3 regions of the Cupriavidus sp. 10L45 genome follow, and region 3 is predicted to be linked to each of the others. Evidence: predicted binding sites of a transcription regulator. Region 3 holds the regulator's gene; each other region holds the start of a gene.
The links. The regulator HrcA, encoded in region 3, represses chaperone genes, less so after heat shock. The targets are predictions, from matches to a motif close to TTAGCACTCNNNNNNNNNGAGTGCTAA.
Positions count from the first base shown of each region.

Region 1: a site for HrcA is predicted at 5,201-5,227, ahead of groES (co-chaperone GroES). Genes of this name have one in related genera too.
Region 2: a site for HrcA is predicted at 4,236-4,262, ahead of rpoH (RNA polymerase sigma factor RpoH). Genes of this name have one in related genera too.

Region 1 covers NZ_JBFTJC010000012.1:101,411-110,928, reverse strand. The annotation lists gene AC1DFU_RS21285 (type II secretion system F family protein) at 1-504, shown strand, start outside; gene AC1DFU_RS21280 (TadE family protein) at 522-989, shown strand; gene AC1DFU_RS21275 (TadG family pilus assembly protein) at 1,017-2,066, shown strand; gene AC1DFU_RS21270 (metallophosphoesterase) at 2,242-3,030, shown strand; gene groL (chaperonin GroEL) at 3,138-4,781, opposite strand; gene groES (co-chaperone GroES) at 4,819-5,109, opposite strand; gene AC1DFU_RS21255 (DUF1653 domain-containing protein) at 5,367-6,200, shown strand; gene AC1DFU_RS21250 (helix-turn-helix domain-containing protein) at 6,197-6,481, opposite strand; gene AC1DFU_RS21245 (autotransporter family protein) at 6,592-9,518, opposite strand, start outside.
Region 2 covers NZ_JBFTJC010000003.1:44,682-54,199, forward strand. The annotation lists gene AC1DFU_RS06090 (CmpA/NrtA family ABC transporter substrate-binding protein) at 1-194, shown strand, start outside; gene ntrB (nitrate ABC transporter permease) at 243-1,154, shown strand; gene AC1DFU_RS06100 (ABC transporter ATP-binding protein) at 1,180-1,983, shown strand; gene ybiB (DNA-binding protein YbiB) at 2,077-3,072, shown strand; gene AC1DFU_RS06110 (pirin family protein) at 3,106-3,981, opposite strand; gene rpoH (RNA polymerase sigma factor RpoH) at 4,399-5,283, shown strand; gene AC1DFU_RS06120 (SCO family protein) at 5,351-5,968, opposite strand; gene cyoE (heme o synthase) at 6,062-6,988, opposite strand; gene AC1DFU_RS06130 (COX15/CtaA family protein) at 6,997-8,109, opposite strand; gene AC1DFU_RS06135 (SCO family protein) at 8,116-8,772, opposite strand; gene AC1DFU_RS06140 (SURF1 family protein) at 8,780-9,518, opposite strand, start outside.
Region 3 covers NZ_JBFTJC010000005.1:171,123-180,640, reverse strand. The annotation lists gene AC1DFU_RS10895 (phospholipase A) at 1-961, shown strand, start outside; gene AC1DFU_RS10890 (thioredoxin family protein) at 962-1,378, opposite strand; gene grpE (nucleotide exchange factor GrpE) at 1,464-2,036, opposite strand; gene AC1DFU_RS10880 (hypothetical protein) at 2,318-2,482, shown strand; gene AC1DFU_RS10875 (RNA-binding S4 domain-containing protein) at 2,487-2,882, opposite strand; gene hemH (ferrochelatase) at 2,902-4,017, opposite strand; gene hrcA (heat-inducible transcriptional repressor HrcA) at 4,081-5,130, opposite strand; gene AC1DFU_RS10860 (NAD kinase) at 5,232-6,164, shown strand; gene recN (DNA repair protein RecN) at 6,193-7,983, shown strand; gene AC1DFU_RS10850 (hypothetical protein) at 8,050-8,490, shown strand; gene mprA (MprA protease, GlyGly-CTERM protein-sorting domain-containing form) at 8,569-9,518, shown strand, end outside.

The DNA.
Region 1 (9,518 bases), on a different contig from region 3:
TTCGCGCTGCGCTGGAAGGTGGGCCGCCGCCAGCGCGACATCTTCGAGGCCTTCCCGGACAGCCTGGACCTGATCATGGTCTGCGTGGAAGCCGGCCTGAGCCTGGATGCCGCGATCCTGCGCGTGGTGGCGGAGATGCGCACCGCCCGCCCCGCCATGGCCGAGGAATACGAATTGCTGACGCTGGAGCTGCGCGCCGGCCTGCCGCGCGACAAGGCGCTGCGCAACCTGTCGGCACGTACCGGCGTGGAGGATGTGAGCATGCTGGTGGCGATGCTGATCCAGGCGGACCGCTTCGGCACCAGCGTGGCGGATTCGCTGCGCGTGCATTCGGACATGCTGCGCACCAAGCGCCACTCGCTGGCCGAGGAACGCGCGGCCAAGATCGGCACCAAGATCCTGTTCCCGCTGATCTTCTGCATCTTCCCGTCGCTGTTCGTGGTGCTGCTCGGGCCGGCCGCCATCCAGGTGGTCACCGCCCTGCGCAGCGTGACCAACAACTGACCCCGCCGGAGCCCGCCATGCGTCGACCCGCCCTTCGTCCCCCTCGCCCCCTTCCCCCCCGGCACCGCCAGCCGGGCGGCCCGCGCCACGCCGGCGCCGCCGCCGTGGAATTCGCGCTGATCTTTCCGCTGCTGCTGTTCATCGTGTTCGGCGTGATCGAGTTCGGCACCGCGCTTTATGACAAGTCCGTGGTCACCAACGCCAGCCGCGAGGCGGCCCGCGCCGGCGTGGTGCTGAAGTCCCCGGCGATGACCAACACCCAGATCAAGCAGGTGGCGCTCAACTACTGCACCAACAAGCTGGTCACCTATGGCGCCGCCGCCACCTGCACCTTCCCGCTGACCGTCTCGCCGTGCGCGTCGACCGGGACCGCGCTGACCGTGCAGGTGTCGTACACGTTCAACGGCCTGCTGCTCGGCCCGCTGATCCGGCCCTTCACCGGGCCGCTGACGATCAACGCGCTCACCACCATGCTATGCGAGTAGCCCAAATCTAGAGACAGGAGGTGTGCCATGCGCCAGGAAACCCTGCGGCAGGACCCGCCAGCCCGACTGACCCGTCGGCACCGCCAGCGCGGCGCCATCGGCATCATGATGCCGTTCATGCTGATCTCGGTGCTGTCAGTGGGCGCGCTGGCGGTGGATGTCGCCCATCTGGCCATCGTACGCAACGAGTTGCAGAACGCCGCCGATGCCGCCGCGCTGGCCGGGGCGGCCGGGCTGTTCCCGGCCAATCCCAAGCCCGCCTGGACCGCGGGCGTCACCAAGGGCACGAACGCCATCAGCCTGAACAAGGCCGCCGGCGTCACGCTGACCAGCGGCACGGTGCAGGCCGGCTACTGGAACCTGACCGGCACGCCGGCCGGGCTCCAGCCGCAGGACATCACGCCGACGTCCAATGACGTGCCCGCAGTGCAGGTGACCATCAGCCGGGGGGCGGGCAGCAACGGCGGGCCCGTGCCGACCCTGCTGGCGCAGGTCTTCGATGGCGCCGCGGCAAGCACCACCGCCACCGCGGTGGCGGTGATCGCAGCGCCGGGCATCATCGGCAACGGCGGGCTGTTCCCGGTGGCCCTGAGCCAGTGCCTGTACAACAACTTCTGGGACAGCGCCACCAACCAGCCCAAGCTCGATCCGGCGACCAAGAAGCCCTACCTGTTCCGCATCGGGTCCGCCTACCACTACGGGCCGTGCGAATCGGGCCAGTGGACTACGTTCAAGTCCACCGACAACAGCGCCACCGCCACGCGCGACCTGCTCCAGAGCGGCAACCCGTCGCCGGTGGCCATCGGCGACAAGATCTGGATGCAGGACGGTACCAAGACCTCGAACTACAACTATGTGGGGGTCAACCAGGACTACCTGCTGCCGGTCACCTCGTCGCTCAACCCGGGCTCGCTCGGCCCGATCACCGCATTCGCGGCGTTCCATATCACCGCCTCGGTGGGCGGCAGCGGCAAGTACATCGAGGGCTACTTCATCCCCAACTTCAAGGTCACGAACAGCGGCGGCGGCGTCGGGCCGTACTACGGCGGCTACGTCCCCCCGCGCCTGGCCCACTAGCCAGGAAAGGAGCCAGTGGCACGGCCGGGCCTCCGGGCACGGCCAGCCCCTCGCGCTGCCCCCCATGAGCAGCGCCGAGGCCCCCCTGGCTCCTCTTTTGCAGCCTGGTCTTGACCAGGCTGTCTTTTTTTTGAAGAATCGATCGCACACCAACATGGCGAGTCCGGGAGCCCCCATGAAGTTGCGCATCCTCAGCGACATCCACCTGGAGCACAACCAGACCGACGCGATCCCCGCGTGCGCGGCGGACCTCGTGATCCTGGCCGGCGACATCGCCAACGGCCGCGACGGCATCGACTGGGCCGCCCGCACCTTCGATGTGCCGGTGGTCTACGTGCCTGGCAACCATGAGTACTACGAGAACAACTTCGACACCGTGGACCGCCTGATGGCCGAAGCGGCGGAGGCGGCGCCCAACGTGGCGCTGCTCAACGGCGCCGTGGCCGAGTACGCCGATGGCGACGGCCGCCCGGTGCGCGTGATCGGCACCACCTGGTGGACCGACTACTGCCTCTACGGCACCGACCGCATCGACGACGCCATGCAGGCCTGCGCCCGCGTGGTGGTGGACCACCGGCTGATCGAAACCACCGACGAGGCCGGCCAGCATCGCCCCTACACCCCCGCCGACGCCCTGGCCCGCCACCGCGCCGCCACCGCCTGGCTGACGGACACCCTGGCCGAACCCTTCGACGGCAAGACCGTGGTCGTCACCCACCACGGCCCCGACCTCGGCAGCCTGGACCCCCGCTACGCCCACGACATCGTCTCCGCCGGCTTCCTCTCCCGCCGCCCCGACCTCGTGGCCCAAGCCGACCTCTGGATCCACGGCCACACCCACACCAGCTTCGACTACTGGATCGACCAGTCCCGCGTAGTCTGCAACCCGCGCGGGTATATATCGAGACGAACGGGCAACCCGGAGAACCCGGTGTTTGATTGGGGGCGGGTGGTGGAGATCTAGACCCCCGCCCCCTCCGCCCCCAAACAAAAACCCCCGCGAGCTTGCGCCCGCGGGGGTTTTTGTCAGACGTTGACGAAGCCCGAAGGCCTCGTCTGGTCCGGCGTGATTTACATCATGCCGTCCATGCCGCCCATGCCGCCCATGCCGCCCGGCATGGCCGGAGCCGACTCTTCCTTCGGCGATTCAGCCACGGCGCAGTCCGTGGTCAGCATCAGCGAAGCAACCGAAGCGGCGTTTTGCAGCGCGGTGCGGGTCACCTTGGTCGGGTCCAGCACGCCCATTTGCACCAGGTCGCCGTACTCGCCCGAGGCAGCGTTGTAACCGTAGTTACCGTTGCCTTCGATCACCTTGGCCACCACGACCGAAGCCTCTTCACCAGCGTTCAGCACGATCTGGCGCAGCGGTTCTTCCATGGCGCGCAGCACGATCTTGATACCGGCGTTCTGGTCGGCGTTCTCGCCTTGCAGACCCGAGATCGCAGCGCGGGCGCGCAGCAGGGCCACACCACCGCCGGGGACGATGCCTTCTTCCACGGCAGCGCGGGTGGCGTGCAGCGCGTCTTCCACGCGTGCCTTCTTTTCCTTCATTTCGACTTCGGTGGCAGCGCCAACCTTGATCACGGCAACACCGCCGGCCAGCTTGGCCACGCGCTCTTGCAGCTTTTCACGGTCGTAGTCCGAAGTGGCTTCTTCGATCTGGGCGCGGATCTGCTTCACACGGCCTTCGATGGCCGAGCCGTCGCCGGCGCCGTCGATGATGATCGTGTTTTCCTTGCCGATCTCGATGCGCTTGGCTTGGCCCAGGTCGTTCAGGGTCGCCTTTTCCAGCGTCAGGCCGATTTCCTCGGCGATCACGGTACCGCCGGTCAGGATGGCGATGTCTTCCAGCATGGCCTTGCGGCGGTCGCCGAAGCCCGGGGCCTTCACGGCAGCGGTCTTCAGGATGCCACGGATGTTGTTCACCACCAGCGTTGCCAGGGCTTCGCCCTCGACGTCTTCGGCGATGATCAGCAGCGGACGGCCAGCCTTGGCCACTTGCTCCAGCACCGGCAGCAGGTCACGGATGTTCGACACCTTCTTGTCGAACAGCAGGACGAACGGGCTGTCCAGGGCAACAACCTGCTTTTCCGGGTTGTTGATGAAGTACGGCGACAGGTAGCCGCGGTCGAACTGCATGCCTTCCACGACTTCCAGCTCGTCGGCCAGCGACTTGCCGTCTTCCACGGTGATCACGCCTTCCTTGCCAACCTTGTCCATGGCTTCGGCAATGCGCTCGCCGATCGAGGCGTCGCTGTTGGCCGAGATCGCGCCAACCTGGGCGATTTCCTTGCTGGTGGTGGTGGGCTTGGACAGCTTCTTCAGCTCTTCCACGGCAGCGCCGACAGCCTTGTCGATGCCGCGCTTCAGGTCCATCGGGTTCATGCCGGCGGCAACGAACTTCATGCCTTCGCGGACGATCGACTGGGCCAGCACGGTAGCGGTGGTGGTACCGTCACCGGCGTTGTCGCTGGTCTTGGAAGCCACTTCCTTGACCATCTGCGCGCCCATGTTCTGGAGCTTGTCCTTCAGTTCGATTTCCTTGGCCACGGACACGCCGTCCTTGGTCACGGTCGGGCCGCCGAAGCTGCGCTCCAGCACCACGTTGCGACCCTTCGGGCCCAGGGTCACCTTCACTGCGTTGGCGAGAATGTTCACGCCTTCGACCATCTTGGCACGGGCGGCGTCGCCGAACACTACGTCTTTTGCTGCCATGTTCTGTTTCTCCTGATCTGTACGAGTGACGCGTGGATTACTTGTTGACCACGGCCATGATGTCTTCTTCGCGCATGACCAGCAGTTCCTGGCCATCCACCTTCACGCCTTGGCCGGCATACTTGCCGAACAGCACGCGGTCACCCACCTTGACGTCGAGGGCAATGTTGTTGCCCTTGTCATCCTTCTTGCCGGGGCCGATGGCGAGGACTTCGCCTTGATCGGGCTTCTCGGCAGCATTGTCGGGAATCACGATGCCGGATGCGGTCTTGGTTTCATTGTCCAGACGCTTCACGATCACACGGTCGTGCAGAGGACGCAGGTTCATACGGACTCCTAGGTACAAAAAGTGAGTTTTGATTCACAAATGGCCGTCTGAAGGCGACGGCCAACGGTTTTCGGGTACCGCAAGGGCTCTGTTAGCACTCACCCCCGGGGAGTGCTAATTATAGGGACGAGGGTTGTCGTTTTCAAGACAGGGGCTGAATACGGGGTTTCCCTACACAAGGGTTTACCCTATGACTTATGATCCGCCGCAACCGTGGAGTCTATATCTTGGCGAATCCAATTCCGAAGTCGATACCGATGCCGAACGACCCGGACCTCGTGCCGGGCATGCCTTACCGCCACTACAAGGGCGGCGCCTACCGTGTGACCGGCCTGGGCCGCTTCGAGGCCGACCTGGCGCCCGTGGTGGTCTACGAGTCCATGCGCGACCGCTCGATCCTGTGGGTGCGCACGGCGGAAGTCTTCACCGAGCCGGTGCGGACCGACGCGGGCGAGATGCCCCGCTTCGCGCCGGACTGGCCGGCCGCGCTGGCCCGCCTGGACTTCCTGCCGCGCCAGACCGTGCTCCAGGCGCTGGCGCTCTATGAGGCGCCCTATCGCCGCTACCACGACCGCACCCATGTGCTCGAGATGTTCGAGGTGGCGCACGCCCGGGGCCTCGCGCTGAACCCGGCGCAGGCGCTGGCGGTGCTGTTTCATGACGCCGTGTACGTGCCCGGCTGCGAGCACAACGAGGCCGCCTCGGCGGCGTTGATCGAAACCATGGTGGATGAGGTGGACGACGACGTGCTGCGCCAGGCCATGCAGATCGTGCTGGACACCCGCGCGCACACGCCGACGGCGCCCGACGCGGCCACGGTGCTCGATCTGGACCTGTACCGGCTGGCGGCCCCCGCCGAGGCGTTCGACGCCTATACGCAAGCCGTGTTCGAGGAGAACCGCGCGCTGCTGGCCCGGCGCACCGGGCTGGCCGGCGCGGCGCTGCACGCGGCCTTCATGGCACGCCGCGTGGGCTTCCTCACTACGCTGGCGCAGCGCGAGCGGCTGTTCCTGACGCCCGCCTTTGCCGATGCCGAGCAAGCCGCGCGCAACAACATCGCCCGGATCGCGGCCGCCCGGCCCCCGGCTTAGTCGAGTCCGCTGCTGTCGAGGTAGCCCAGCGCCTCGCGCACCGCGCGGCGCGCCTTGAGCACATAGCCGACCCGGCGGTCGCGAATGACGAGGACGAGCACCTCGGCCTGCACCATCTCGCTGAAGTGATGGGCCGCGCGATGGAGGGTGAGCCCGGCAAGCTGGGCGAGCTGGTCGGCCGGCAGGCCGTCATCGCCGGCCTCGAGCAAGGCGCGGCAGATGGCCGCGCGCGCGGGCACGGCGAGCAGCGCAAACGTCAGCGCGCTTTCCTGAGTGGCCATGTCCAACCCCGTGTCGTGATGGTTGCGTTCGTTTGTACCGTGCTGACGCGGCAAACGCAAGTCTGCGGTCCGGGTGTTGCGCTGACCCCTCATCCGGCAGGCCGTGCCGGTCACCACGCGTATCGCACGCCCACACGCACCGCGTATTGGTAGTAATCCTGCTGGCCCCATGCGCCGGACACGCTGGTCCAGCCCGACCACGACTTGTTCAGCGCCAGGTTCATGCCCACCTTGGCTTCGAAGCGGTTGCGCGGGTACATCGAACCCAGTTGCACCTGGTTGAAGGCGATGTGGCTCTCGGTGTCCGAGTACCACCAGTTGAGCGTGACATAGGGTTGCAGCTTGCGACCGTCTTCGCGCACGAACGTGCGGTGCGTTCGCACGCCCAGCCGCGTCAGGATGCCGCTCGCACTGGCGCCACGCACGCGGGTGCCGTTCGGCTCGTCGATGTCGCTCTCGTTGTAGTCGACGTAGATCAACTGCGCCTGCGGTTCGACGACCCAGCCGCCGCGCAGCGGCATGGCATAGCCGACCTCGCCAGACACCGCCAGCCCGTTCGCGCTGTACTTCACCGTGGGCAACTGGTCGCCTTCCACGCGGTTGCTGAACCAGCCGTACTGGAACCATGCGTCGGCATAGGCGCCGTGCTTCTTCTCGTCGTCCTGGTACCAGGTGCCGTAGATCCCGAGGCTCCAGCCCTCGACCTTGCCTTTCGCGTGTGCACTGTTGGCTTGCGCCTCGGCATCGCTGCTGGCGTAGCCGTAGCTGCCCATCACGCCCGCATGCAGGCGGCTCGCCACGCCGCCCGCCTGCCACGTCGCCAACTCCGCGCCGCCTTGCAGCAGGAACGAATCGGTGCTGGTCTTGAACACGCCATCCTTGCTACGCCCGCCTTCCCACTTGCCCACCATGCGCAGCCAGCCCGCACCCGGCTTGCCTTGCCCCACGAGGCCCACCCCCTCCGCATACTGCGGCTCGCCGCGACGATCATGCAGGCTATGCACGAACATCTGGCCCGACAGGCGTTGATTGGCAAGATACGCGCCCACCTCTGGCCGATACAGCGGACGTACCGGCCTGGGCACATCGGGCACAGGGTCCGGCGCCGGGCTCGGAGCGGGGCCCGGCGCGGGGTCGGGCGGCGGCGGAGGCGGGTCCTGCTCGGAGCGCAGGTACCAGGCTTGCGGCGCGGTGCCGTCGATGCTGCCCCGGAACAACCGGTATTCATAAGGGCCGGCCACCGCGCGGCCGTCGATCGAGAACGCACCGGCCTGCGTCGTGCCGCCGTTGATCGTATCGACGAGCTGGATGCCGCTCGCGCTCGTGACCAGCCCCGGCCCCCCCGCATTCGTCACCCGTAGCCTGGACGTGCCGGAGGCGGTCCCGCCGTCGATCACCAGCTTGTCCGATGGCGAGCCATCGCCACCCAGATAGGTGTTGAGCCCGATGACGCCGTCGCCGCTGTACTGGCCGACGGTCAGCGTCTTGAACACCCCGCCCACCGGTGCGGAGAACAGGATCTGGCTTGGGTCGTTGTTGAGCGTCGTGAGCCGCGAGTCGCCGGTGAGGTTCCACGTGCTGTCCCGCAGGACGAGATTCGACGTACTGCCTGCCTCGGTCAGCGCCGCACCGGTCAGCGTGGAGCCGGCGTCAGCATTCAGGTTCAGCGTGCCGCCACCCGTGACGTTGAACAACGCCCCGCTGCCATGCAATGATGACGTTGTCATCGACACGTTCATCGTCCCCCCGTTCATGGCAATGCCAGCGCCCTGCTGGGAGACGAGGGTCGAACCCGCAGCGGTCAGCGTGCCCGCGCCGCCGGCCGCTTCGTATTGCACCGCGTTGGCGCCGGCGCCACTGGCCGTGACCGTGCTGTCGACCAACGACAGCACACTGTCGCCACGCACACGAACGCCATGCGACCCCGTACCGCTTGTGTTGACGGTGACCCCGGTCGCCGCGAGTGAGGCGCCGCCCACGGACGCGCCTGGAATGATCGCCGCATCCGGATCATTCACGGCACCCACCTGGTCAGGTTCGCCCGAGCCCACCGTGCTGAGGCCCACGGCGTCATTGCCCGTCGTTGTCACGGAACCACCGTTCATGACAAGTCGCGCGGCGTTCCTCGCCGTAGCGCCTTCGCTGCCCACGCCACGCGTGGTCACGGCGACGTTGCCCGCGGTCAGCGTGGTCTGCGTGATGGCAACCAGCCCGATGGCGCCATCACCCGACGTCTCCACCGAACCGCCCGTCATCGTTACGGATGCCGGCGTGCCCGTTCCCGCGCCCGCAGCACGTGCTCCATAGGCGGTGGCGCCAGACGTGCTGATCCGCACGCCATCGGCCACGACCACGCCACCTGCCCCGCCCGCACTGTCGCCGTAGGCCACCAGACCGTCACCGTCAGCGCCCGTCGTCGTCACCGTGCCGCCGCTTACCTGGACACGCCCTGCGGTCAACGCCACGACACCCGCACTGCCAGGGCCCCGCGCTGTCACGCTCGTATTGGTCAATGTGGTCACGCCGCCGGCAATCGCGTTGGCGGCCCGCGCCTGGTTTCCATCGGCTTCAATCGACAGGTCGCGGGCGTTGATCGTCGATTGCACGTCTTGCGCGACAAGCCCCCGCGAAAACCCGCCGGCCGCCAGGACGAAGCCGCCCACCAAGTCGAGCTTCGCGCCAGTATCAGCCACCACCGCGGTGCGCAGCCCGCCCGTGGCAATGACCTCGATGGTCCCTCCCGTGTTGTCGAACGTTCCGGCTGCGCCGCCGCGCACCCATAACCCGGTACCTGCCACGCGTATCAACCCTGCGTTGGTGCCTGCCAGCGTATTGGCGCTGAAGACGACCCCATTCAGGCCAGAAACCTGGCCCGTGGCGCCCTGCGTGAACGTCCCGCCCTGCACGAAGATGACCGTGTCCTGCCCCCCTTGCAACAGTCCGTTGTTGGTCACCGTGCCGGGCGCGCCCATGTGGATGGCACGGTCTCCGCTGGAGATCGTGGCGCCGGCGTGATTGATCACCGTCGCCCCGCTAT
Region 2 (9,518 bases), on a different contig from region 3:
TCAAGGAGCACCCGGACTACCTGGCCGTGGCCAAGCAGGTGAACCGGATCGATATTTTCAAGCAGGCCGCCGCCGCCGCGCAGGTGGCCGTGCCCAAGAGCGATTTCCGCACCGCCAAGCTGATCGACGGCGTGACCTGGGATGCCACCAAGGACCCCAAGGCCTATGCCGATGGATTCAAGATCAAAGCCTGACCTCGTCGTTTCCTTGATGTCCCGCTGCCCTCACTTCAGGAGCCAGACGTGAATGCCATTGCCCACCCCGCGCCGGAAGGCACACCCGCCATGACTTCGGACCTTGTCGACACCGACACCAAGGAGCAAACCCGCCGCCGGGCGGCGCAACTGGCCGCGCAGGAGCGGATGGCCGCCCGCCGCGAGGCGCTTGGCGCCGTCGTACGCAAGACGGTGCCGCCGCTGGTCGGCTTCGTCCTGTTCCTGCTGGTCTGGCACGGCATTGCCACGATGATTCCGGCGATTCCCACGCCGGGCGCCACCTGGAACGCCGCCGTGCCGCTCTTCTCCGATCCGTTCTATCGCAACGGGCCGAACGACCAGGGCATCGGCTGGAACATCCTCGCCTCGCTGGCGCGCGTGGCGGCGGGCTTCGGGCTGGCGGCGGTGGTCGGCATTCCGGCCGGCTTCCTGCTGGGCCGCTTCGCCTTCCTGAATGCAATGGCGGCGCCGGTGATCAGCCTGCTGCGCCCGGTTTCGCCGCTGGCGTGGCTGCCGATCGGGCTGCTGCTGTTCAAGGCGGCCAACCCGGCCGCCATCTGGGCCATCTTCATCTGCTCGATCTGGCCGATGATCATCAACACGGCCGTCGGCGTGACGCGCGTGCCGCAGGACTACCTGAACGTGGCGCGCGTGCTCGATCTATCCGAATGGAAGGTGTTCCGCAAGGTGCTGTTCCCGGCCGTGCTGCCCTACATGCTGACCGGCGTGCGGCTCTCGATCGGCACCGCGTGGCTGGTGATCGTGGCGGCCGAGATGCTCACGGGCGGCACCGGCATCGGCTTCTGGCTCTGGGACGAGTGGAACAACCTCAAGGTGGAGCACATCGTCATCGCCATCTTCATCATCGGCGTGGTGGGCCTGATCCTCGAGCACCTGCTGCTCGCGCTGGCCCGCCGCTTCAGCTACGGCAACAACTGACCGCCCCCCCGAAGGAGCCATCGCCATGGAAAAGTTTGTCAGCATCGAGAACGTGGGCCAGACCTTCAAGACGCGCAAGGGGCCGTTCGTGGCCCTGCGCGACATCAACCTGGGCATTGCCGAGGGCGAGTTCATCACGCTGATCGGGCATTCGGGCTGCGGCAAGTCCACGCTGCTGAACCTGATTGCGGGCCTGACCACGCCCACCACGGGCGCGCTGATCTGCGCCGGGCGCGAGATTGCCGGACCGGGGCCGGAGCGCGCCGTGGTGTTCCAGAATCACTCGCTGCTGCCGTGGATGACGTGCTTCGAGAACGTCTACCTGGGCGTGGAGCGCGTGTTCGCCGCCACGGAGAGCCGCGCCCAGCTCAAGGCGCGCACCCAGGACACCCTGGCGCTGGTCGGCCTCACGCACGCCGAGAACAAGTATCCGCACGAGATTTCGGGCGGGATGAAGCAGCGCGTGGGCATCGCCCGGGCGCTGGCCATGTCGCCGAAGGTGCTGCTGATGGATGAGCCGTTCGGCGCGCTGGACGCGCTGACCCGCGCCCACCTGCAGGACGAACTCATCAAGATCGTCGCCCGCACCCAAAGCACCGTGGTCATGGTCACGCACGATGTGGACGAAGCGGTGCTGCTGGCGGACCGCATCGTCATGATGACGAACGGTCCGGCGGCCACGGTGGGCGAGATCCTGAAGGTGGACCTCCCCCGCCCGCGCGACCGCGTGGCGCTGGCCGACGACAAGGGCTACCACGCCTGCCGCACCGCCGTGCTGGACTTCCTCTACCGCAAGCAGCGCAACCCGGCGCTGCGCGAGGCAGCCTGACCCCGGCGGGGATGCGTGGGATGGCGGGCGTGGGCGAAGCCGCCCTGCTCCGCTATCATGAACGGCAGAACGATCCACATATCCCCTCCCGCCATGACATCTGCCGCCCCGACCCTTCCGCCGTTTTCGGCCAGCAAGTACATCAAGGAGATTGGCCGCGGGGTCAATGGCGCCCGGGCGCTGCCCCGCGAGGACGCCCAGGTGCTGTTCGATGCGATGCTGGCCGGCCGCGTCTCCGACATCGAACTGGGCGCCGTGCTGATGGCCTACCGGATCAAGGGCGAGGCGCCGCACGAGCTGGCCGGCATGCTCGAGGCCGCCCACGGACACTGCGCCGCGCTGGCGCCGCCGCCGGACAAGCCCGTGGTCGTCATCCCCAGCTACAACGGCGCGCGCAAGCAGCCGAATCTGGTGCCGCTGCTGGCGCTGCTGCTGGCGCGCGAAGGCGTGCCGACGCTGGTGCACGGCTCGCGCGAGTTCAACGGCCGGGTGACGAGCATGCAGCTGTTCGAGGCGCTCGGCGTGCCGCTCTGCGCCACCACGCAGGCCGCGCAGGACCAGTTGCGCGACGCCGCCAATCCGCTGGCCGTACTGCCGATCGATGTGCTGTCTCCAGCGCTTTCGCGCCTGCTCGACAAGCGTCCGATCATCGGCCTGCGCAATTCCTCGCACACCATCGTCAAGATGCTGCAACCGGTGGGCAGCCACACGCCGGCCGAGGCGCTGCGGCTCTATAGCTACACCCATCCGGAATACCGCGAGACGCTGACCGATTACTTCTCCCACGAGCCCGCCAACGTGCTGCTGGCGCGTGGTACCGAAGGGGAAGTGGTGGCGGATGCCCGCCGCAGCGGCCGCATCGACTGGCTGCACGACGGCCATCAGCGGACGCTGGTCGATCCGGTAGGCGGGTCGATTGGCGACGTGCCCGAACTGCCGCCGGGCACCGACGTCGGCCTGACCGCCGCCTGGATTCGCAAGGTGCTCGATGGCGACGCGCCGGTGCCGGCGCCCATCGCCACGCAGGTAGCGACCATCCAGGACTGCCTGAAGCAGGCCACGCGCGTGGCCTGGACGAGCCCGGTCTGACGATTACGGACGATTACGGACGATTAGAGCCGATTAAGGCCGGCGCGGAGGCAGCGGAATCCGCTCGGTCTCGCCCGGCACGTGCGGGAACTCGTCGTTCTCCCAGCGGCGCGCGGCGTCGTCGATGTCTTCCTTGGTGCTCGCCACGAAGTTCCAGTAGATGAAGCGATGGCCGTCGGTCGGATCGCCGCCCAGCAGCATCACGCGCGCGGCGGTGGTCGCGGTCAGCGTGGCCGGCTCGCCCGGCACCAGCACGGCGAGGTGTTCCCCCGCCAGCGCCTCGCCATCGATCGTCACATCGCCTTCCACCGGATAGAGCCCGCGCTGCACGTGCTCGGGCGGAATCACCAGCGTCGCGCCGGCTTCCATGTCGATGGCCACGTAAAGCGTGCGGCTGTACACGCGGACCGGGGATTCCGCGCCGAAGGCGTCGCCGGCAATCACGATCATCCGCACGCCGGGCAGCTCCAGCTTGGGCAACGTGGCGCCCGGGTGGTGGTGGAACGACGGCGGATCCTTCTCATGCGCCTTCGGCAGCGCCACCCAGGTCTGGATGCCATGCAGCAGCGGACCGGCCTGGCGCGCGGCGTCTGGCGAACGCTCCGAGTGCGTGATGCCGGTGCCGGCGGTCATCCAGTTCACGTCGCCAGGGCGAATCACCTGCTCGCTGCCGAGGCTGTCACGGTGCATGATCTCGCCTTCGAACAGATACGTCACGGTCGCGAGGCCGATATGTGGATGGGGCCGCACATCCATGCCATTACCCGGCGGCATCGACACAGGACCGAGGTGATCGAAGAAGATGAAGGGGCCCACGGTCTGCGTGGCGGCGGCGGGCAGCAGGCGGCGGACCGTGAACTCGCCGATGTCCCGCACATGGGGCTTGAGCAAGTGTTCGATGGCAGACATGACAGGACTCCTGGCAATGGGATAACAACGGGAAAACAGCGGAAAGCTGGCCGCCAGTGTAGCGAAATGTGCAATACAGCATCCCGAAATCACGATGAAACCGATCGGGGCGAGTTCCCTCTAATCATGGTACGCGACGCTGGCGGCCCGCCAGCCCTTGCCAGACAAGGCGCGGACGCCGCACCGAGGCCCATTAGACTATCCCAACAACGACATTCATTGTCCGGAACTATCAACCCTATAGAAGCTCTAACTTAGCACTCGCCGAACCTGAGTGCTAATATGCGTTGCAGTGCAGTGACTCTTCCGATTCTGGAATCGAGGCACGCCGGCAACCTACCGCCGGATGCGAAAGGAGCAATAAGCGTGACCGCAGTTCTGTCTGCCGACCCAACCAAGATTTCTGGCCGTCTGCCGATGGCCCCCAAGAATGCCGCCGCTGGCAGCCTCGCGCTCGCCTTCCCGGCCGCAGTGGGCAATCTGGATAGCTACATCCAGGCTATCCACCGGATTCCGCTGCTGACCGCCGAGGAAGAGCAGCGCCTCGCGCGCGACCTGCGCGACCATGAATCCGTCGATGCCGCCCGCCGGCTGGTGATGTCCCACCTGCGTCTGGTGGTGTCCATCGCCCGCCAGTACCTGGGCTACGGCCTGCCGCATGCGGATCTGATCCAGGAAGGCAACATCGGCCTGATGAAGGCCGTGAAGCGCTTCGACCCGGATCAGGGCGTGCGTCTGGTGTCGTACGCGATGCACTGGATCAAGGCCGAAATCCACGAATACGTGCTGAAGAACTGGCGCATGGTCAAGGTGGCGACCACCAAGGCCCAGCGCAAGCTGTTCTTCAACCTGCGCAGCCACAAGACCGGCGCACACACGTTCACGCCCGAGCAGGTGGAAGCCGTGGCGCGCGAACTGAACGTGAAGCCCGAAGAAGTGATGGAGATGGAGACCCGCCTGTCGGGCGGCGACCTGGCGCTGGAAGGCCAGATCGACGACGGCGAGGAGGAATTCGCCCCCATCGCGTATCTGGCGGACAACCACAACGAGCCGACCCGCGTGCTCGAGGCCAAGCGCCAGGACCGCATGCAGGTCGAAGGGCTGGTCGAGGCGCTGGAGCGTCTGGATGCCCGCAGCCGCCGCATTATCGAGGCACGCTGGCTGGACGTGAACGACGACGGCTCGGGCGGCGCCACGCTGCATGAGCTGGCCGACGAGTTTGGCGTCTCCGCCGAGCGCATCCGCCAGATCGAGGCGGCCGCGATGAAGAAGATGAAGGGTGCGCTGGCGGCTTTCGCCTGATCCTGCGCTCCCCGCAATGCAGAAGGGCCGGTCTTGCGACCGGCCCTTTTTTTGTCTTGCCTTCGCCTTACGACAGCAGTTGCTTCAAATCATGCGCGATCGGGTCCGGCCCCTGGCCGTGGCGCAGGAACAGGCGCAGCTGGCCGTTGGTATCGAACACATAGCTGCCGGCCGAGTGATCCACGGTGTAGTTGTTCGGCGAGGTGCCCGGCACCTTGGCGTAGAAGACCTTGAAGTCCTTGGTCACCTTCTTCAGCGCCGCCTCGTCGGCCGGGCGCAGGCCCAGGAAGCGGGCGTCGAAGGCGGGCACGTACTGGCCCAGCAGCGCACCCGTGTCGCGTTCCGGGTCCACGGTCACGAACAGCACCTGGACCTTGTCGGCGTCCGGGCCGAGCTTGTCCATCACCGCCTTCAGCTCGGCCATCGTGGTCGGGCAGACGTCCGGGCAGTGCGTGTAGCCGAAGAACATCACCACGGCCTTGCCCTTGAAGTCAGCCAGCGTGCGGGTCTTGCCGCTCGGGTCCAGCAGCGAGAAGTCCTTGCCGAACTCGGTGGCGCCCGAGATATCCACGTTCTTGAACGAGGGCTTGGGCTGCCCGCAGGCGGCCAGCAGAGCCGTGCAGAGTGCCAGCAGGCAGAGGCGGCGGAACTGGGCAAGGAGGGACGGAGAGCCGGGGAGAGTCATCGGGATACGCGGTGGTCGGGAGAGGTGCCCGGAAGTATCGCCGATCACATCGGCGCTGGCCTCCGGGCGCGGCAAGATGCCGCAGGCGGGCCATCAGACCTGCGGCACGAACTTGAAGTAGTGATCCACCAGCAACGCCGCGAACAGCAGCGAGAGGTACAGGATCGAATAGCGGAAGGTGCGTTGCGCTAGCGCGTCCGAGTAGTTGCGGAACAGCTTCCAGGCGTAGCCGAGGAACACCAGCCCCAGGCCCAGCGCGGCGGCGAGGTAGATATAGCCGCTCATGCCGTAGACGAACGGCAGCAGCGTGGCGGCGATCATCACCAGGGTGTACAGCAAAATGTGGAGCAGCGTGTACTGTTCGCCATGGGTGATCGGCAGCATCGGCAGGCCGGACTTGGCGTAGTCGGCGCGGCGATACAGGGCCAGCGCCCAGAAGTGCGGCGGGGTCCAGGTGAAGATGATCAGCACCAGGAACCACGCCTCGGCCGGCACCGTGCCGGCCACGGCGGCCCAGCCCAGCGCAGGCGGCATGGCGCCCGACAGCCCGCCGATGACGATGTTCTGCGGCGTGGCCGGCTTGAGCAGGATCGTGTAGACCACGGCGTAGCCGAGGAAGGTGGCGAAGGTCAGCCACATCGTCAGGTCATTGGCGAACACGTGCAGCAGCCACATGCCGGCGCCGCCGAGGATGGCCGAGAACACCAGCGTCTGCGCGCTGGAGATCTCACCGGTGGCGGAAGGCCGCCACGCGGTGCGGCGCATCAGCGCATCGACTTTCTGCTCGACCAGGCAGTTGATGGCGAACGCGGCACCGGCCAGCAGCCAGATGCCAGCGGCACCGCCGAGCAGCACCGACCAGGGCACCATGCCGGGCGTCGACAGGAACATGCCGATGACGGCACAGAACACGGCCAGTTGCGTGACGCGCGGCTTGGTCAGCGCGGCATATTGGCGAGCCAGGTGCCGAATTCGGCCCACGGAGGAATGAGGTTGGGTAGCGGAGACCACGGGGGGCATCTTGTCCTTCATGTGGCGCGCGCGGCTGAGGCGGATTGAGCAGCGGCGCCGGCATAACGTGTCGCGAGGGTCGCGAGGCCGATATTGTAGTGGAGACGGAGCAACAGCATCAGCAACAGGGCCGCGCCGCCGTTGTGCGCCACCGCCGCGCCGAGCGGCCAGTCGAACACGATATTGGACATGCCGGTGGCCAGTTGCAGCGCCAGCACGGCCAGCAGCCATGTGGCGTGGCGCGTCAGGCCCTCCATCCGGCGCGCGCGCAGGCCGAACCAGGCCAGGAAGCCGAGCACCACGAAGGCAAAGCCGCGATGCACCCAGTGGATGGCCACCAGCGCCGCGTGCGGGATGTAATCGCCATCGGCCGTCATGCCGAGCTGGCGCCAGAGCGTGAAGCCGTGGCGGAAGTCCATCTCGGGCACCAGCTGGCCGTTGCAGAGCGGGAAATCGGTGCAGGCCAGCACCGCGTAGTTGGTGCTGACCCAGCCGCCGAGGAAGATCTGGATCACCAGCAAGCCCAGCGCCACCCACGCCGCCCAGCGCAGCGAGGCCGCCTGCGGCGCCACCGGGTGCGGCGGGTCATTGCGGGAGCCGAGCACGATCAGCGACGACAGCAGCGCCATCGCCAGCAGCAGGTGGGTCACCACGATGATCGGCTGGAGCTTCATCGTCACGGTGAGCGCGCCGAACAAGCCCTGCACGCAGACCAGCACGAACACCCCCGTGGCGAACCACGGCGACTGCTTCAGCTCGCGCCGCTTGACCCACGCCAGCACCATCAACGAGATGATCAGCACACCCACCGCCATGGCGAAATAGCGATGGATCATCTCGATCCACGCCTTGGCCAGCGTGACCGGGCCGCTCGGCAGCGCGGTCTCGGCGGCGCGGATCGGCTCCATGGCCGCGTGCGGGTTCGAGTGGCCGTAGCAGCCGGGCCAGTCCGGGCAGCCGAGGCCGGAATCGGTCAGTCGGGTGAAGCTGCCGAACATGATCAGGTCCAGCGTGAGGAAGGCGGTGACCCAGACCAGCTTGCGATACTTGTCGCGGCTGCCCCGCACCAGCACGTACGAGAGCGGCAGCAGGGCAATCAGGATGCCAATGATGGCGAGTTGGAGCAGCATCGCAAATCAGCCAATTCGGGAAAATTTGAGCAGCTTCTTCAGGTCGCTGCTGATCTGTTTCGGGTCGGGTTCCTTCGGCCAGCGCAGCATCAGGTTGCCGAGCGGGTCGATCAGGTACACGGTGTCTTCAGCCCTGGCGCCCGGTTCGGCCGGCAGCCACTGGCGCAGCGCGGCACCGTCCATGCGCAGGAAGCGCACGCCCGCATAGGGTTCGTTGTAGGCGCTGGACAGCCGTTCGTCCACGGTGCCCGTATCGGAAATCAGCCAGACCGGGGTAATGCGCTCGCGGTCCTGGCCCTGCCCCGCGCGGATCTGGCGCATCGTGAACAGCCGCTTGGCACACGCTTCGTCGCAGGCGGACGCGGCGGTCATCACCATCAGCCACTTGCCCCGGAAGGACGACAGCGGCACGGCCTCGCCGCGCTCGTCGGTCACGTTGAGCGGCGGCATCGGGCGCAGCGGGTCGACCAGCGTGCCGTAGTTGGTGCTGGCGCCGCTCGGCTTGACCACGTAATAGGTGAAATACGAGAAGATGACCGGCGACGCGCAGACCAGCAGCAGCATCAGCATCTGCAGGCGGCCACGGCGCGTGCGCGCATCGATGCGGGAGTCCGGCGTGGCCGTGGGGTCTTGCGATGGCATGGAGTTCGTCTGTACGTTCATCGTTCGGTTATCGGTTCGGCAGGGCGGTGTCCCGGCGCGCACGGCGCCAGCCCAGCACGGCCACCAGCACCACGGTCAGCGCGGCCAGGCCGAACCACTGGGCGGCGTAGCCATAGTGGCGGTCCGCGCCGAGGTCGGCGGCCGCCCAGTCGCGCGCGAGGCCATCGCCGGTATCGGTGGCCTGCTGCATCACCAACGGCAGTAGCGGCGCCCCGGTTTCCCGGGCGAACGCCGCCAAGTCTACATTCTGGCGGATCTTCTGCCCTGCTTCGGCCGACGCGTCTTGCCCGAGGCCGTAGACGCGCGGCGCCGTGGCCACCGCCGTGCCGTCCAGCGTGACGTCGCCATCGGGCGTGGGGAACGGGGCGATCCGCGTGCGGTCCTGGGCGTCGCGCGGCAGCCATCCGCGCAGCACCAGCACGCTGGCGCCGCCATCGGCCAGCTTCAGCGGCGTCAGCACCAGGAAGCCGGCGCGGCCGTCCGAGCCGTTGCCGTGCGGGCGGTTGTCCAGCAACACGGTGCGGGCGGCGTCGAAGCGGCCCCGGGCGCGTACGCGGCGGTCGACCACCTGCGTGGCGTCGATGCGGGCCGTGTTCAGGTCCACCGGCGCCTGCGCCGCCAGCGCGGCCAGCCGCGCGGCGCGGTCCACCTTCTCGTGGGCCCGGCGCAATTGCCAGTTGCCGAGCGCGCAGGTCACGACGACCACGGTCAGTGCCGCCACCAGCGGCACCGCCCCCGGCGAGCGC
Region 3 (9,518 bases):
GCGGCTCGACGTGGCCGGCATCGACGCCGCGCCGGTCGTCGTCTCGCTGAACCGCGCGCCGCTGCCGGGCGAAGTCCCCGCTGCACCCGCCGTAGCGGCCACGGCCCCGGGCACCGCCGCGACGGAGCACAAGGATCTGGCTTCCGCCCAAGGCACGCCGCAGCCGGATGGGGCAACCGTACCCGTCACGCCGATCGTCACCGCCGCCAACGGCGGCACGCCGGGGCCCTCGCCGGCCGACCTGCGCGACGCGCAGCGCCTCTCGTTCAACGAGCCGATGTACCTGATGTTCGGCGGCCACGACGGCGCCAACGCCAAGTTCCAGATCAGCTTCAAGTACCGCCTGTTCGAGGGCGAGAACCCGACCTCGAAGAGCGTGCTGGACAACCTGTACTTCGCCTACACGCAGTTCTCGCTATGGGACCTGCACGACGAATCGCGCCCGTTCCGCGACACCAACTACCGGCCCAGCCTCTATTACTACCTGTCCGATACGGGCGTGAAGAACAGCGTGATCAGCCGACTCTCGCTGGCCACCGGTTTCGAGCACGAGTCGAACGGGCGCGATGGCGACCAGTCGCGCAGCGTCAACACGCTGTTCCTGAAGCCGACCATGTATTTCGGCGACCAGACCGACTGGCACTGGCGCGTGGCGCCCAAGGTGTACGCCTACGTCGGCAAGAGCGACAACGAGGACATCGCCCACTATCGCGGCTACATGGACCTGCTGGTGGCCTATGGCCGGCCCGATTCGTGGGAGTTCGCCGCCACGCTGCGCAAGGGCACGCGCAAAGGCTATGGCAGCGTCGACGCGCAGCTCACCTACCCGCTCGCGCGGCTGCTGCCGGGCACGGCGGGATACCTGATGGCCGGCTACTTCTACGGCTACGGCGAGAGCCTGCTCGACTACAACCAGAAGACGCCGTGGCAGTTCCGTATCGGCTACGCGCTGTCGCGCTGATCAACCGGCCAGCGGCTTGCCCTCGGCCTTGAGCCGCGCGTTAGCCACGGCGGACGCAAACTGCCCGTGGCCGTGCCAGCCCGTGGCGCGGCCCAGCTTCTTGCCCCGCTGGAAGAACATGAACACCGGAATGCCGTGCAGGCCGAAACGCTTGCCCAGCTCGGGGTGTTCGTAGACGTTGGCGTGCAGCCAGCGCAGGTTCAGCGCCCGAATCGGGTCCGGGTTGGCGAGCATCGCCTTCTTGGCCATCTCGCAGTTGAAGCAGTCCACGCCCCAGAAGAACACGCAGACCAGGTCTTCGCCGGCGGCGGCGATGGCCGCGTCGATGGTGCTCCCGTCGACAGCCTGCATGGCGAAGGCGTCGAAGGCGCGGTGATCGAGATGATCGGGATGGGGGGATTGAGCGTCGTCTGACATCGCACGGTTCCTGGAAACAACAACGCCCGGGCGTTCAGGCACCGGGCGTCGGGTCAGGCTTGGGGGTTTCCGGCTTGCGCGGGATTTAGCGCGGCGCCGAGACCGTCACCAGTGCCGGGCGCAGCACGCGCTCGGCAATCATGTAGCCGCGCTGGAGCACGTTCACCACGGTGTTGGGCTCCTGCTCGGACGGCACCATCGAAATCGCCTGATGACGATGCGGGTCGAACTTCTCGCCCACCGGGTTCAACTCGACGATCTTGCCGCGCTCGAAGGCGGCGGCCAGCTGGCGGGCGGTCAGCTCCACGCCTTCGCGCAGCTTCTTGAGGTCGCCGGTGTTGTCGGCCAGCGCAGCCTGCAGGCTGTCCATCACGGGCACGAGGTTGTCGGCGAAGTTCTCGATCGCGAACTTGTGTGCCTTGCTGACCTCGTCCTGCGACCGGCGGCGGATGTTCTCGCCCTCTGCCGTGGCGCGCAGGAACAGCTCGTAGTTTTCCTTGGCCTTGGCCTCCAGGTCGGCCACCTGTTGCGTGAGGCGGGCCACGTCATCGCCGGCCGGGGCGTCCGTGCCAGGCTGCTGGGCGCGCAGGGCATCGTCCGCCGCCTGCGGCGTGCTCGAAGCTGAGGATGGCGTCTGGGTCTGGTTCTGTTCTTCCATGTCGATCCGTATCAAATCTAAAACTCGGCCCGCCTGGCGCAGGCCGTCGGGTGGGTCGGGATGCCAAACCGGCAAGTCTAGCCGCAGTTGGCGCCACTCCCCGTTTTTTCAAGTGTGAAGGGGGCGAGACGCCGAAATACGCGGTTACAAAGCCGTGATTGATGCAATCTGGTGTTCATTGCTTTGCTGCAACGCAATGACTAAGATCTATCAATGAAAAATGACAAAAATAACGGGAGCACGCTGTGAATCATTTTGGTGCATCCTTCGGAAGGTTCGCCATGCACAAGCTGCCTGTTGTTACCGTGTGCCTACTCGCCGCGCTGTCGGTGATGACACTCTTCATCTGCGCCTCCGGCGCGTTCACGCCGCGTGAAACCGAGTATGGCAGCGGCAAGGCGGTGTTCAAGCACTACATCGTTCCGTACTTCCCGTACAACCGCTGAATCCCTAATTTCTGAAATCGTCGATCCGGCGCCGGTCGCGCTTGGTCGGGCGGCCCTGTAGCTGCGCCGTCGGCTCAGGCTGCATGCGCCGCCGTTCCGCCTCTTCCTGACGCCGGGCCTGGCTTGCCGGCGTTTCTGCATACAGCGTCTGCGCCACGGGCGCCGACCCGCGCGAGGCGGCCACGCCCTTCACCTCGATCTCCCAACGCTGCTGGTGCGCGTCGATCATCACGGCGTCGCCGGGCTTCACTTCGCGTGAATTCTTGACCGGCTGGCCGTTGACCTCCACCCGGCCCCGCTCCACGGCCTCGGCCGCCAGCGAGCGCGTCTTGAAGAACCGGGCGCACCACAGCCATTTGTCGATGCGTTGCCGGGCACCCGCCTCGAAGTCCACATCCATCGTCTAACTCCTTGATTCCTTACGCCGCGGCACCGCGGGTCTGCGCCCGCGAGCGCCGCGCTTCCAACTCGTGCGGATGCGGCTGGCGCAATGGCCAACCTTGCAGATGCTGCAGCGCGATCTCGGCCAGCCCGGCAATCCAGTAGTCCGCATCATTCAGGCAGGGAATGAAATGGAATTCCTGGCCGCCCGCCACGCGGAATTCGGACTGCCCTTCCATGGCGATTTCCTCGAGCGTCTCGATGCAATCGGCCGGGAAGCCGGGGCAGAACACGTCCACGCGATGCGTGCCGACCTTGCCGAGTTCGGTCAGCGTCGGCGCGGTATAGGGCTGGAGCCATTCCGCCTTGCCGAAACGCGACTGAAACGTCACTTGATACTGACCCGCTTGCAGGCCGAGCGCCTCGCCCAGCATCCGCCCGGTCTTCAGGCATTCGCAATGGTAGGGGTCCCCCAGATCCAACAATCGGCGCGGCAGGCCGTGGAAGGACAGGATCAGCTTGTCGCCCCGGGCAAAGTCCGGCATGCCGTGCTGCGCCCAATAACCGCTCACCTGCTGCTGCAGGGCCGAAATATAGGCCGGATGATCGTGAAAGTGCTTTATCAGTCTCAATTCCGGCTGATTTCGCCAGCCGGCGAGCACGCGAAAGACCTCGTCGAACGCGGTGGCCGTGGTCGTCCCGGAAAACTGCGGATAGAGTGGCAATAACAGCACTTGTTCCGTACCCTGCCGGCGCAGGGCCTCCATAACCGAAGCAATCGACGGATTGCCGTAGCGCATGGCGCAGGCCACGGTCACGTCGTGGCCGAGCCGGTGCATGTGCTGCTGGAGCGCGTGGGCCTGACGCTCGGTGTGCACCAGCAGCGGCGAGCCGGTCATGTGCGCCTCGCGCAGCCAGATCGATTCGTACTTCATGGCCGAAGCGCGCGAGCGGAACGGCAGGATCAGCCCGTGCAGGATCGGCAGCCAGGCCAGACGCGGGATCTCGACCACACGGGGGTCGGACAGGAACGCCTTCAAATACTGCCCCACCGCCTTGGGCGTGGGCGAATCCGGCGTGCCCAGGTTGATAAGCAGGATGGCCGTGCGGGGCGCCTGGCCATGCTGGTAAGCCGGTTCTGCCGAGAACGTCATAGGGTTTCCGGAAATGGCGGGCGCCACGCACGCGCTGTCACGTGGCGTGCCCGCAAGCTGCCATCAGTTCTGGGAGAGCGCGCTCGAGAGCAGCCGCGCGGTGATGTCGACGATCGGGATGACCCGTTCATAGGCCATCCGCGTCGGGCCGATCACGCCGAGCGTGCCGACGATCTGCCCATCGACACCATAGGGCGCGGTAATGACGGCCATGTCTTCGAGCGGCACGAGCTGGCTTTCGCCGCCGATGAAGATCTGCACGCCCTGCGCGTGGCTCGAGACATCGAGCAGCTGCAGCAGGTTGGTCTTGTGTTCGAAGACATCGAACAGCCGGCGCAGCTTGTCCATGCTGGACGACAGGTCTTCCACCTCGAGCAGCTTGCGCTCGCCGGAGATGAACACCTGGTCGTCATCCTCGGCCATGGCGCTGCTGCCCGCCTCCACGGCGGCCTGCATCAGCGCTGACATATCGCGGCGGATGTCCTGCAATTCCACGCGCAGATGGCTGCGCACGGCATCGAAACTCATGCCGGCGTAGTGGGAATTGAAGAAATTGGCCGCCTCGATCAGCTGGGCGGGGGTGTACGGCAGTTCGGTCTGGATGATGCGGTTCTGGACGTCGCCCTCGGGGCTGACGATGATCAGCAGGATGCGCTTCTCCGACAGGCGCATGAACTCCACCTGGCGGAACGACTGGCCCCGGCGCGGCGTCATGATCACGCCGGCAAAGCGGGAGAGGTTCGACAGCGTATGCGCGGCGGCCGTGATCATCCGCTGCGGCCCCAGCTGCTGTCCGCCCAGCTGGCCCTGGATCTGGCCGGTCAGCGCGGCCAGTTCGGCGGTCATCTCGATGGTGCCGCCCTCCAGCGGGCGCGCCGTGAGCATCGAATCGACAAACAGCCGGTATCCGCGCGGCGTGGGAATCCGGCCGGCCGACGTATGCGGGCTGGCGATGAACCCCATTTCCTCGAGGTCGGACATCACATTGCGGATGGTCGCCGGCGAGAGATCGAGACCCGAGTACTTGGACAGGGTGCGCGAGCCCACGGGCTGGCCTTCGGCGATGTAGCGCTCGATCAGGGTCTTGAGAAGCGTTTTCGAACGTTCGTCCATAGTGCCCCGATTTTAAACAACTTTCCCCGGTTCGGGCGGGCTTCGCACCGGTGCGTGCCCGCCTACTGACAATGGTCACGGCGGTATGGTCTAATCCCGGCATGTCTGCCCCCCAGAACCCAGCCATCGCCCCCGCCGCCGCGCCCCGCGCCGCGTTCCAGACCGTTGCCCTGGTCGGCCGGTACGCGACCGCCGGCATCGAGGGCCCGCTCGAGGAACTGGCCGCCGTCATCTCGCGCAACGGCCAGGACGTGGTGTTCGAGCGCGAAACCGCGCAGGCGACCGGCCTCTCCGGCTACCCCGTCTTCTCGGCCGACGAGATCGGGCGCGAGGCCGACGTGGCCGTGGTGCTCGGCGGCGACGGCACGCTGCTGGGCCTGGCCCGCCAGCTGGCCGGGCTCAATGTGCCGCTGATCGGCGTGAACCATGGCCGGCTGGGCTTCATGACCGACATCCCGCTCGAAGACGTGACGCGCGCCCTGCCCGAGATGCTGGCCGGCCGCTACGAGGCCGAGACCCGCATGCTGCTGGAATCCCGCGTGATCCGTGACGACGGCGTGATCTTCTCCGCGCTGGCGTTCAACGACGTGGTGGTCAACCGCTCGGGCATTTCCGGCATGGTCGAGCTGGCCGTCTCGGTGGACGGCTATTTCATGTACAACCAGCGTTCGGACGGCCTGATCGTCTCCACGCCCACCGGTTCCACCGCCTACGCGCTGGCCGCCGGCGGACCGATCCTGCATCCTACGCTGTCTGGGCTGGTACTGGTGCCAATTGCTCCGCACGCGCTGTCCAATCGCCCGATCGTGCTGCCGCACGACGCCGAAGTGACGATCGAGGTGGCCACCGCGCGCGACGCGAGCGCCAATTTCGACATGCAGTCTCTGACCTCGCTGCTGCAGGGCGACCGGATCGTCGTGCGCCGCTCCAGCAAGACCGTGACCCTGTTGCATCCGGTGGGCTACAACTACTACGCCACGCTGCGCAAGAAGCTGCACTGGCACGAATACCCGACCGAGGACAACCGGCTCTGAGCCGGCCCCCACTCCCCCCAAGGCCACGATGCTCCGCAGCCTGTCCATCCGCGATTTCGTCATCGTCGATACGCTCGACCTCGACTTCACCACCGGCTTCACCGTCTTCACCGGCGAGACCGGCGCCGGCAAGTCCATCCTGATCGATGCACTGGCCCTGGTGCTCGGCGAACGCGCCGACGCCGGCGTGGTGCGCGAAGGCAGCACCCGCGCAAGCATCAGCGCCACCTTCGGCACGCACGCGGCGCTGGACGCCTGGCTGGCCGAGCGCGAACTGTCCGGCGACGAAACCGGCCTGGACGGCGAAGGCACCGTGCTGCTGCGCCGCACCGTCGATGCGGGCGGGCGCAGCAAGGCGTTCATCAACGGCACGGCGGCCACGCTGACCCAGTTGCGCGAGGTGGGCGACCAGCTTGTCGACATCCACGGCCAGCACGCCCATCAGCTACTGCTCCGCCCGGACGCCCAGCGCCACCTGTTCGACGCCCACGCAGGCCTGACCGAACAGGCCGGCGCGGTGGCGGAGGCGTGGCGGGCCTGGCGCGCCTGCGTGCGCCAGCGCGAAGCCGTGGAGTCGCAATCGCGCGAAATGCAGCTCGAACGCGAGCGCCTGGAATGGCAGGTTGGCGAACTCGACAAGCTGGCGCCGCAGGCGGGCGAGTGGGAAGAGATCCAGGGCGAATACAACCGCCTCTCGCACGCGGCCGGCCTGATCGACGGCAGCCGCGCCGCGCTGGACGCGTTGTCCGAGGCCGATGGCGCCGTGCTGTCCGTGCTCAACAGCGTGGTGCACCGCATCCAGCAACTGGCCGATGTCGATCCCGCGCTACGCGACGTGCTCGCCGCGCTGGAACCGGCGCAGGTGCAGGTCGAGGAAGCCGCGCATTCGCTGACGCGCTACGTCGACCGGCTCGAACTCGATCCGGAACGCCTGCAGGCCGTGGAAGCGCGCATGCAGGCACTGCACACGGCGGCGCGCAAGTATCGCCTGCCGCCGGAGCAACTGCCGGACGAACTACTGGCCCGCCGCCAGCAACTCGACGACCTGCAGTCCGCGCAAGACCTCAACAAGGTGCTGGCCCGCGAGGCCGCCGCGCGCGCCGCCTACCTGACGCTGGCGCGGCACCTGTCCGCCGCACGCAAGACCGCTGCCAAGGCGTTGTCCGGCGCGGTCACGGACGCCATGCAGGGCTTGTCGATGGCCGGCGGCACCTTCGTGGTGGCGCTGAACCCGCTCGACGAGGCCGAAGGCCAGAGCCACGGGCTGGAGCAGGTGGAATTCCTCGTCGCCGGCCATGCCGGCGTGACGGCCCGCCCGCTGGCCAAGGTGGCGTCCGGCGGCGAACTGGCGCGGATCAGCCTCGCCATCTCCGTCATCACGAGCGAAGCCGCGCCCACGCCCACGCTGATCTTCGACGAGGTGGATACCGGCATCGGCGGCGCCGTGGCCGAGGTGGTGGGCCGGCGCCTGCAGGAACTGGGCCGCGCGCGGCAGGTGCTCTGCGTGACCCACCTGCCGCAGGTGGCGGCGCAGGCCGGCACGCACCTGCTGGTCAGCAAGGAGACGGCCGACGCCACGAAGGCCCGGGCCGCCGTCACGCGGTCCAGGATCCGCGTGCTCGACACCGAGGGCCGTGTCAACGAGACCGCGCGCATGCTGGGCGGGGCCACGGTGACCGCCACGACGACGCAACACGCGCAGGAGATGCTGGCGCAAGGGGCACGCGCTGCGGAACTGGCCGCGAGTCCTGCGGCCAACCAGGCCAGCACCACCCCGCGCGAAGGGGGCTCGCGCCGCCCGCGCCGGGCTGCTGGCTAAAGCCGCACCGTCGCCACGTCCGCATCCCACTATATATATAGATACAGATTTCAGGAGCTTCGCCCCATGACCGCTGGTCAGTCCCCGCAACACCCCCGCCGCAAGGTCCTGGCGATGGCGCTGGCCGCCGCTGCTTCGCTGGCATCGCTGGGCGCCGTCTCGGGCTGCGCGTCGGAGTCGAAATCGTTCGCCCCGCCGCGCGGCAGCATCACCGACGACCGCGCCATCGGCGACATCCTCGTCAAGTTCACGCCACCCGAGGTGATGGTGTCCGAGGATGCCGGCAAGCTGCTGGCGACGATCGAGGGCCCGGTGCGGTACGTGGTGAAGCGGCCGATGTCCGGTGGCGTGTGGCTGGTCACCGCCATCACGGCCGCGCCCGACATCACGCTCGAGCAGGCCGTGACCACGCTCCAGGCCGCGCCGCGCGTGGAATCGGCCACGTCGGACCGCACGCTCAAGCCGCATCGCACCATGCCCACCAGCCGGGACATGCCTGCGCAATAAAGCGCCCGTTTTCCTGTAGGTTGTAGCTCAGCAGTTCAGCAGTTCGCATCGCACTACCAACGCCCCCAGGAGTCGTAGATGCCACACCACACGCTGAAGCGCGGCCGTCGCGCCGCCCAAGGGCTGTCCGCCGCACTGCTGGCGGTAGCCGCCTGCTGGAGCCTGCCGGCGACCGCGCAGGGCGCCGCCGGAGCGCGGGCCGCGCCGGTCTACACGGGCAACTACATCGTGCGCTGGCGGGACGGCAGCCAGCCCGCCACCTCCACCCAGATGTCCACCCAGATGCGCAACGTGGAGGCCAACACGGGCCTGGCGCTCGGCGTGAAGCGGTCGATGGCGGGCACGCTGCAACTGATGAGCGTGACCGACACCAAGGGCGACAACCCCGAAACGGTGGCGAAGCGGCTGCGCCAGGACCCGCGCATCGCCGATGCGGTGCCCGACCGCTGGCTGCGCCTGCACGACTCCATTCCCAACGACCCCGAATTCGCCAGCGCCCAGACCTATATGGCCCTGCCGAGCCAGGTCGTGGGCGCCGCCAACCTCACACGCGCCTGGGACCGCTCGCGCGGCAACGCCAGCATCGTGGTGGCCGTAGTCGACACCGGCTACCTGCCCCACCCCGACCTGATCGACCGGCTCGTGCCTGGCTACGACTTCATCAGCACCACCGCCGTCTCCAATGACGGCGATGGCCGCGACAGCGATCCGATCGATCCGGGCGATTTCGTGCCGGCCGGCCAGACGTGTCAGGACGGCAGCGGACAGGCCAACAGCACGTGGCACGGCACGCGCGTGGCCAGCGTGCTGGGCGCGCTGACCAACAACGGCGTGGGCATCGCCGGCGTGGACTGGGCCGCGCGGATCCAGCCGGTGCGCGTCTCGGGCCGCTGCGGCGCGCTGTTGTCCGATACGGTCGATGGCATGCGCTGGGCCGGCGGGCTCGCCGTGCCCGGCGTGCCGGCCAATCCGACGCCCGCCAAGGTCGTCAATATCAGCCTGGGCGGCGGCAGCTGCTCGTCCATCGA